One region of the Paenibacillus sp. RS8 genome, then DNA from elsewhere that is predicted to be linked to it. Evidence: riboswitches for the same ligand, from Rfam matches in the RefSeq annotation. Region 1 holds a riboswitch; the other holds the start of a gene.
The links. Region 1 has a riboswitch for cobalamin ahead of metE (5-methyltetrahydropteroyltriglutamate--homocysteine S-methyltransferase). Riboswitches for the same ligand answer to the same signal wherever they lie in the genome.

Region 1 (4,881 bases):
GCTTGTATTCGCAATATAGCCTTGAGATACTGAATAGCTAATGTTTAACAATGAATTTACAGAAGCACTGTTATATACAGGCTGAGAGATTCTTCTAGTCAAACCACTTCTAGTAACATAGGAGACATAACCATTTTGTTGATAGGAGTAGATCGTAGTTTGGTAAGCATCTCTAGGTGCAATAGCAGGGGCACTTGCAAAGGAAGAATCCGTTTTGAACAGAGGTACACTTGCCAACAGCCCCTCGTTAGCAGCCTCTACAGCTTGTCCTTGCGCAAGAATGTCATTGTACTCTTCTACTGAAATTTCTGACAATCCCATATCTGAGGCTTTATAGACTTTTATGATATCTGATTCACTATTTTGAGGAGCTTCGTCATTATGTAAACCTTCTGCACCTGCATAAAACGGTAAGCACAAAATGAACATTAGGGCAAAAGGGAATAATAAGAACTTTTTCAATATCTTTATCCTCCAATATTTCAGATTAGGATCGGCCGTTCTCCACTGAAAATATTAACAGAATATTTTTGTAATAATATAGATATTTAGGATTATTTTCTATTTTTAGACTTGTAAGCAAGAGATGTCTTTTGTGTTTTTTTATATTTATTTGTATAAGTTTGTCGTACTTCCGTTATTGATTAACCCATTTGCTTACATACGTTTTATTTGATACAATTACCACGTCTAATCAAACAGAAAATACCAAATACCCTCTATTCATAATGAATGAGGGCGCGGCATGGTTCTGTTCGGACAAGCTCCACCTTGCTGAACAGAGCAGTTCATTTCATGATGCTGTCTATCACACCAAGGGGAGGTGAACCCTCATGGCAAAAGACGTAATTTGCGAAGTTAACTCCTGCACCCACTGGGCAGAAGAGAACAAATGCAGTGCTGATTCTATCTTTGTAGCTTTCCACAGCTCCCAAGAACCTACACGTGCAGAAGAGACAGATTGTAAAACTTTCGAAAGCAAATAAGGTGATGATTTGAAGGGACCCTCCACGGTTCCTTCTTTTCTTTTCTCATTCTATCAAGAATGAGAATTATTATCAAGTGGCTGAAATAAAAAGCCAGGGAGAAGTTCCCCGGCAAAAATTTATTGCTTTCCTCTTTCGCTATTAGGAGGCAGTAACTCCTGCCTTTTCTCTTGCAATAGCGGCTGCTCTTACCATGTTACGCAGTGCATCCTCTGTCTCCTGCCAGCCGCGTGTCTTAAGACCGCAATCCGGATTAATCCAGAACTGTTCTGGGTCCAGCACCCGCAAAGCACGATCAATATTAGCTGTCATTTCTTCTACAGCAGGAACCCGTGGACTATGGATGTCATACACACCAAGACCGATTCCTTTATCATATTCCTGCTCCTCAAAGCTGACGATCAGTTCCCCATGGCTACGGGAAGTCTCAATAGAGATGACGTCCGCATCCATTGCTGAAATGGAATCAATCATGTCATTGAATTCGCTATAGCACATATGAGTATGAATTTGCGTTGTAGCCTTCACATGATTTGTCGCGATACGGAACGACTTCACCGCCCAATTTAAGTATCCCTCACGATCTTCAGCTTTCAAAGGAAGTCCTTCACGGATAGCAGGTTCATCTACTTGAATCATCTCTATGCCTGCATCCTCCAAAGCTTTCACTTCATGGCGGAGTGCTAAGGCAATTTGATTGGCTACTTCTTCCCGACTAAGATCATCACGTACGAAAGACCAATTGAGAATCGTGACCGGACCTGTCAACATGCCTTTAACAGGAAGGGAAGTTAAAGACTGAGCATAGACACTTTCTTTAACAGTCATTGGCTCAATAAAAGCTATATCCGCATAAATAACCGGTGGCTTAACGCAGCGGGATCCGTAGGATTGAACCCAGCCATTACTGGTAAATAAGTACCCGTCCAGCTTCTCCCCGAAAAACTCCACCATATCGGTTCTTTCGAACTCACCGTGCACGAGTACATCCAGACCCAGCTTTTCTTGGAAGGTGATTGCATCTGCAATCTGCTCACGAACGAACCCGTCATACCGCTCCTGATTCCATACACCTTTACGCCATTTCAACCTTGCCTGGCGCACTTCTACGGTCTGTGGAAAGCTTCCGATCGTTGTCGTTGGCAGAAGTGGTAGCTGCCATTTCTCCTGTTGCACCTTAAGGCGCTCTGCAAAAGGCAGACTGCGTTGGTCTGGTAAATCTGCAAGTCCGAGAACTTGCTCTGCTACATCCTTACGGCCGCGTTCGGGAAGTGCACGGAAGGCTGCAAGAGCTTCGCGGCTGACTGTCAGCGCAGCAGTAGCTTCTCCAGTACCCTCTAAGGCTGCAGCAAGCAGGCCAAGCTCTTTAAGCTTCTCATCAGCAAAAGCTAATGCAGCCTTGACGGTTGCCTTCAGCTTCACCTCACCCTGAACAGTAACCGGAACATGCAGCAAACTGCAAGAAGGTTGTAGAATAAGACGATCAAGTGGTACATGTACACTCAGCTTCTCGATTAGCTGTAGCTTAGCATCCAGATCCGAGCGCCAGATGTTGCGTCCGTCAATAATACCCGCTCCCAGCCACTTATCCTCAGGCCAGCCAAGGCGCTCAATCGATGCCAGATTCGTTCCGCCATCATGGACAAAATCAAGACCTAAACCTTGTACCGGAAGCTTGAACAATGCCTCCAATGGTTCAGCAGCTTCAAAGTAAGTCTGCAGAATAATATTTAATCCAGGCACGGATTCAGCAATTTCTGTGTAAATCGAGTTAAGTAATGGTAGTTCTGATTCATTTATTCCTGTAACAATCGCTGGTTCATCGATTTGTACCCAGCTTACTCCTTCTTGCTTCAGTTCCTGCAATAGCTGAACGTAAACCGGAAGAAACCGAGCGGCAATCTTCGCAATATCCGCAGATGCAAAACCTTTTGACAGCTTAAGGAAGGTATAAAGGCCTAAAACCACAGGTTTCCCCTCAATTCCCGCTTGGGACTTGGCGAAACGGTATGCTTCCAGTGGTTTATTCTCCGTCAGGCGCGGCGTTTGTGCACCGATCTCTGGAACGATATAGTGATAGTTCGTGTTGAACCATTTCGTCATCTCGCAGGCGGTAGCCTCAGCGTTCCCTCTAGCCATCGCAAAATAAAGATCAAGCCCAATGTCGCCACCATCATACGCATAACGCGGAGGTACGATCCCGAACATTACAGCCGTATCCAACACATGATCATAGAATGTAAAATCATTTACCGGAATTAACTCAATGCCTGCCTCCTGCTGAGTCTTCAAATGCTGAAGTTGAATACCTGCCATTTCAGTACGGAACTCTTCCTCATTTATTTTACCTGCCCAGAAGGCTTCCAACGTTTTCTTCCACTCGCGGTTTTTTCCGATTCTTGGATAGCCAAGATTACTTACTTTTACTTTGTTCGTCACTTTGCAGCTCCCCTTCTCCATCTTCTTATTTTGGCTTGAAACCATAACATCCCTATTAAAAAGAGCGCCCTTCCCTAAAAAAGTCAAAGGGAAAGACGCCCATAATATACCTATGGTTCACGTCTAACACCTTCCTATCCTCCGTAGGTGAAGCAGTGCTGTTGAAACAGGCAGGTCTCCTGGCTAGCGGTGTCAGCATCCTTAGCAGTCTTCCCAGCAGTAGTAAATTGCCAGTGACGTATGTTGCTATGGACTCTTCCGTTACAGTGGCGGGACCGCATCGGCTTCAAACCGAATTTCCCTATTAAGCCTACCGAATTACTAATTCCCGGCAAGCACCTGTCTCCGATATTATCAAGCTAAAACGCCTTCGGCGTCCTTTTATGGACGGTAAGCGTTTATGCGAGAATTATAAGGGTAAAGTGAAACTTTTACTTTATCCATATAATTAATAAACTGAGTGTCTTAATCTGATGTCATCATACGTGAAAGCCCCCGTCATCTGCAATAGATGACGGGGGCTTCTGTTATATCGATTCCTTATAACGGATTTAGAAAAACACGAAATATACTACAGCGGCAAGTATTATCCGGTATATAGCAAATGGTAAAAGCTTAATCCGATTGATCAATTTCAGGAAGAATCGCATCGATAACAGCGCAAATACAAAAGCACTGATAAAGCCTGCAATGAAGAACGGCAGGGCATCGATGGTGAAATATTGCCAATTCTTCATTAGTGAGAGGAGACTGGCCCCTGCCATGATTGGAACAGCCATAATAAATGTGAAATCAGCAGCAGCACGATGACTCATACCAAGAAGGACACCACCGGAAATCGTAGACCCGGAACGTGAAAATCCTGGCCATAACGAGAAGCATTGGACAAGACCAACACCTAGTGCCTGCTTATATGTAATCTGATCGACACTCTCTGTTTGGATCTTCTTGGGTCCAAATAGATCCGCAATAATCATTAATACCGCACCAACTACTAGACCGATTAACACGGTGGATGTAGAGAATAAATGCTCATCAATATAATCATTAAACAGAACGCCCAGCACACCTGCCGGAACTAAACCTACAAGCACCTGTGTAAGTTTAAGATGTCCACCCTTTTCGAGCGGTGGTTGTTCTTCAGTTACAGGGTCCAACTGTTTACGACTGAAACGCTTTAAGCCCAACAGTTCAATGAACCTATTTCTAAAAATAACAACAACTGCTAAGATTGACCCCAGTTGTATAACCACTTTGAAAGTATTGGCTGTATATTGCCCAAATAACTCTGTCGATTTTAACCACATATCATCAACAATAATCATATGACCTGTGGAGGATACCGGAGCAAACTCGGTCAATCCTTCAACAATCCCCAAAATAATAGCTTTAATAATCGATAATAGCTCCATTTGTTCTCCTCCTTTTAATCATAACTTTTATCTATAAGTCCTTC
Region 2 (4,881 bases), 3.2 Mb from region 1:
GGCAACAAGTTTTCATTGTACGTCTCTTTTGTTTTTTGGGTCATTTTGTCCATGGTGGTAAAGCCAGTTACCCCCACGATGTTCAACATGACTACTGAAAATACTAAAAGAATTCCAATCTTGAACTTCACTTTCATATTCTTCATCTACATTCCGCCTTCACATAATCTAACTCACTATCTATTTTTATCGGTTAAAGAAGTGAATTGTTTGATGATTTTAAATAAAATTATGAATGAAATTGTCGAAAAAAAGTGTCTGTTGTCAAATATTGCAACGAACAAAAATAAAAACGGACACTCGATCCGCTAATACTCCGAATCGCAGTGCCCGTCTTACGAATAATCAAACGTACTTATTCACCCGATGAATAGTACCAATATACCGTATCACCGTTCTCTAAAATGTAGCTGTCTGCACTTATACTTGGATCAGCATCTCTATTCGTCTTGTACTTCCATCCACTGCTAGGTCCGCCATCAAATTCGGCCAAACCATCTATAGATTTCACGTATTTACTACCAGCGTTTCCGGATGATACTACCTTATCCCCTAATTGACTGATCAGTAAGCTATAAGCTGTCTCACCTTCTTTTAGAGCTACTGTAGTATTGTTAAGGATCGTTCCCTTCTTGCTATCCCCAATGACTGACAGGGTGGCCGTAGCTTTAGCAGGAGTAACAACACCTGAAGTCATGTTTAGTGACTGAGTATAACGCGCCACACTAGGCACACTATCTTTAGCATATCCGGTAACAATGATCGTATAGGTATTCGCTGGTAGACCTTGGTCAAATGCAGCTACACCCTTAGCATTTGTGATCGCCTTCTGATCACCGATCAAGACCTGCACGCCAGCGGCTGGAGAAGTCACTGGATCGGAAGTAAAGGTATCCTTATTCCACACCCATTTTTTCTGAGAAACTGTTACTGTGAAAGCTTCACCCGGCTTCGGCTGTGCAGGAGATACAACAGCAGTATCAACAACCTGTGTGGTTTCTCCGGCATAATAGACAAGAACACGGTCGGATTCCTGTAATTCAAAGCTGTCCATGCCCACACTAGGATAGATCCATTCTCCGCTGCGCCATACAACGAAGCTCCACCAACCGTCATAAAGACCTTGCGTAATGCCATAAATGCCAGATACAAAATTACCATACGACGATTTCGTGATATCTACTTTAAAATCCTTAGACGCCGCCAATTGCTGCAGTGCTTCAAGCGCATTGGAAGCCTTTAAAGTCCCCTCACCGATCAGGCCTTGCGGACCTTCAACGGTAAGTGAAGCCGTTACATTCTTTGGAATCACCTTTAGATCTTGAGTATATTTAGCAATCGATGGTGCTTTTCCTTCACGATAGCCTGTTACAGTCAGCTTGTAGTCACCTGCTGGAACATTCCCTGAGAATAACGCTTCACCTTTTGCGTTCGTTGTTACGATGCGATTTCCAATTTGGACCTGAACGCCAGAAGCTTTGGCGATTACCGGAGAGGACGTATTCGTTACAGCGTCCCATTTCCATGTCTTACTAGTCACTATTACAGTAAAAGAATCGCCCTCTTTGAGGCTTGGCTTGGACACCGTTACCGAATCAACAAGTTTAGTATCATCTCCGGCATAATAGACCAGAACCTGATCTGAATCTTTAAGCACAAAATCGTTCATTCCAACATCTGGATTAATCCATTGACCATTACGGGATACAACATACATCCAACCATCGTAACCGCCATAGGTTCCAGCCAGAATACTTCCAATTCCAGTGACATAAGCACCGGAAGGATTCGTGATTGGCAATTTCGTCTGAAGAGCCAGCTTTTCTAGTGCACCTAATACGTTGCCAGCATATCCATATCCCTGTGCTAAAGTACTCTCAGGACCCTCTACAGTAATCGGTGCATAGATAAGTGCATTCTGAACGGATGACTTAGAAAAATCGTACAGTTTACTGTTGCTGCCTTTATGAAGTAGATTGTAGGCTACAAGCGCCTGAAGGCCCTGTTCTGTAGCTAGAATATTGCTGCTTCCGCCACGGCTATGAGCGAAGCTGCCGTCAGCGAGACGGTAGCTCAGTAGATTACCGATCAAACTCACTTTATTCTTGGTATATTCTAACCCACTTGGATCTACACCAAAGGATGTGAGACCTAGAATAGCTTGTGCTGCACTTTCAGCACTATCTCCGTAACCTCCATGGCTATCCTGAGCTTTGGATAACCAAGATACGGCTTGTAGTCCTGCTGTGTAAGCTTCCGGATTACTCTTATGTGCCGATAGAGCGGTCAAAGCTATTGCTGTCATATCGGGCTCACTGGCGCCTGTAGTTAAGGCAAAGCCACCGTCTTGATTTTGCTTGGAAAGAATCTCAGCAAGAAGCTTATCCGTTGTCCATTTCGCATCTTTAGGAATATTATATTTCCCTGAGTCCAGTGCGAGCAAAGCATAAACCGGATTATTAAGCGTCTGTCCACTGATTTTGTCATGATTATAGATCTTCTCTATTAAGTTATAGCCAGGACTTGTTCCGCTTCCAGCAAAGCTGGTAGGATCGGCTCCTATTGCTCTTACTGCGAGTACGATTCTCGCGTAATCCGTTACGCTCGCGAAATTCCCCTCTGCATCTTTCACCTTTTTCTCAAGAGCTGCTCGATAACTTACTGGCAGCTTGTATCCCGCTTGAGCCAGTCCAATCGCTTGCCAATCCGACTGCACGCCACCCTTTAAAATAAATTCCGCAGCCGTATAGGTCGCATCCGCAACATTAATCCGTTCTACATTAGCAGCAGAATCGCCAGATGCTTCCTGCCCGGAGCTAACGCCCGCCTCCGCAAAGATGGTTCCTGCCGGAGCAAGAGATGTTCCAAGAATCGATATGACCATGAATACGGCCAGTCCAAGTACAAAAAACCTGGAGGAGAATATTTTCTTCATTGTTCAGCCTCTTTCTTTAAAGGAATGGATACTACACAAAATAAGAGCGCACAACATAAAGACCGCCCCTATGAAGGGCGGCCCGGGAAGATAACAAATCGAGGCTGGGGCGCGTGAACCTCTACGACCACACAGTCTATCTGTATATGTTCCACATTCTTACCCCACGAAGAATAGAAACGCTCACGAAAAAGGCAGGTCTCCTGGCTAATGCTTCATTGCCGCTCTTCACCTTCCCGTCCTAACTGCTGACAGTGGTTCATAGAAGAGACGCTCCGCATTTACAGTGGCGGGACCGCGCCGGAATTTTACACCGGACTTCCCTTTTAAGCAGACTCTGATTTAGGGGAGTCTGCACCTTTTCCAATATGTATTATCTTATTTTCATAATCATATCTATTAATACACAGCATGTCTATAGAAAAGCTTTGTATGAGCAACAAAAAAAGAACAGCAGAACCAAACCTTTCGGTATCGTCCTGCTGATCAGAAATTACTTTATTCGGCTGTTCCTTCCGGACTTGCAGTCGCTGAAGGTTCAGCACTTGAGTTAACACCCGTTGTATCCTTTGGAGCGGGATCTACGATCAACGTAAATCTACCAGCCTTGATCATGCTATGCTCGACGATTGTCGCACCCGGCTCCATAGTAACCTCCACCTGATAGGAAGGTTGCTCACCTTCTGTAATAGCTGTCGCGGACGGCACAACTGTGCTGCCCTCTGCATCAGAGGAAGGTGTAGGAGATGGAGAGGCCTCGTCTGCAGTATTAGTAGCATCTACGCCTTCCGCCGTCCCCGCAGTCGTATCAGCGGCGTTCGTATCGCCAGATAAGTCTCCATCCGTTGACGGCACTGAACAAGTCCCAGTGCTAGCAGCAACCTTAAAGCTCTTATCCACTACATCGGATGAAGTCATTAAACTAATCTCCGTCGGATTAAATTGCACACAATCATCCGCGTTGGCAAACGTGAACACCAATACACTGCTTCCTTTATCTCCTTCGGTACCTAGATCCTTCAGGTATACGGAAGCCGGAGGAAGCATACTGCCTGCACTCTGAACAGGTGTCGGTGCAGGGGTTGTCCCAGGCAGGGCCGTCTTTGGATCTTCCGGACGCAGCATACTGAATACGATAATTGCGATAATCACCAGAATGCCAGTGATGGAACCGGAGATCAGGAGTCGAAATCGGCTGCGGCTGATCCAGCGCGCCAGCGGGGAAGCCAGCTGGGAGCGAGCCTCATTGTAGACATTTTGTAGAGCAGGCCGAGCTGTAGCGACATAGCTTTTACGAAATTCACGATTCTTGAATGCCTCGCGGTCACTGCTCTGGAAATACTTCAGAATCGCCCGGCGGTATCCCGGGTGAAGCTTTTTATTCGATATCGTAAATAAAGAATTTCCTTGAGACCATGCAAAGAATCGATAGATCACATCCTTGTCGTTACCAGCTTTATGCTTAACTAACTCCAGCAATGCGTCATAATCCAGCGGACCACCCTCGCGTTGACTCGTGTAGTAGAAAGCTAGTGGAAGACGTTCAAACGGTTCTAACACCCGAGCTTCCTTTAGTAAACGGCGACCGAGCAGCTGTACATCATCCAGCTCCTTCGGAGACAAGCCTGCAAATATCTCTTCATTCGGCTTCTCTTCACCAAACCAGCGATAAGCAGCGCGGAGTGCATTTTCTTTCTGCTTGCTAATTCTATCTAGTGGCGGCTGCCAATCCACAACATTGCCATAACGTAAGAAAACAACCTCTAATAAGTCCTCCTGCGTCATTTCAGTAAGAGATAGCCGATTCAGCAAGAATCTGTCTGCAGATGCTGCAAGATCCTGCATGAGCGAGAGTACTTTAGGAGATACGCCTGTCCCTCTACGTCGATCTTTCTCCGCTTTATCTACAGTGCTATGAATTTCCGCCACCGCAGCAACCGGATCCG

Region 2: another riboswitch for cobalamin. It lies ahead of ACDZ28_RS12970 (DUF4430 domain-containing protein); the one in region 1 lies ahead of metE (5-methyltetrahydropteroyltriglutamate--homocysteine S-methyltransferase).

What each region holds. Positions count from the first base shown of each region.
Region 1 covers NZ_CP168131.1:6,496,351-6,501,231, forward strand. Annotated here, with positions in the region: gene ACDZ28_RS30565 (hypothetical protein) at 1-462, opposite strand, end outside; gene ACDZ28_RS30570 (DUF1540 domain-containing protein) at 834-986, shown strand; gene metE (5-methyltetrahydropteroyltriglutamate--homocysteine S-methyltransferase) at 1,128-3,446, opposite strand; cobalamin riboswitch at 3,577-3,783, opposite strand; gene ACDZ28_RS30580 (undecaprenyl-diphosphate phosphatase) at 3,977-4,837, opposite strand.
Region 2 covers NZ_CP168131.1:2,606,958-2,611,838, reverse strand. Annotated here, with positions in the region: gene ACDZ28_RS12975 (methyl-accepting chemotaxis protein) at 1-146, opposite strand, end outside; gene ACDZ28_RS12970 (DUF4430 domain-containing protein) at 356-2,935, opposite strand; cobalamin riboswitch at 3,111-3,312, opposite strand; gene ACDZ28_RS12965 (hypothetical protein) at 3,434-4,881, opposite strand, start outside.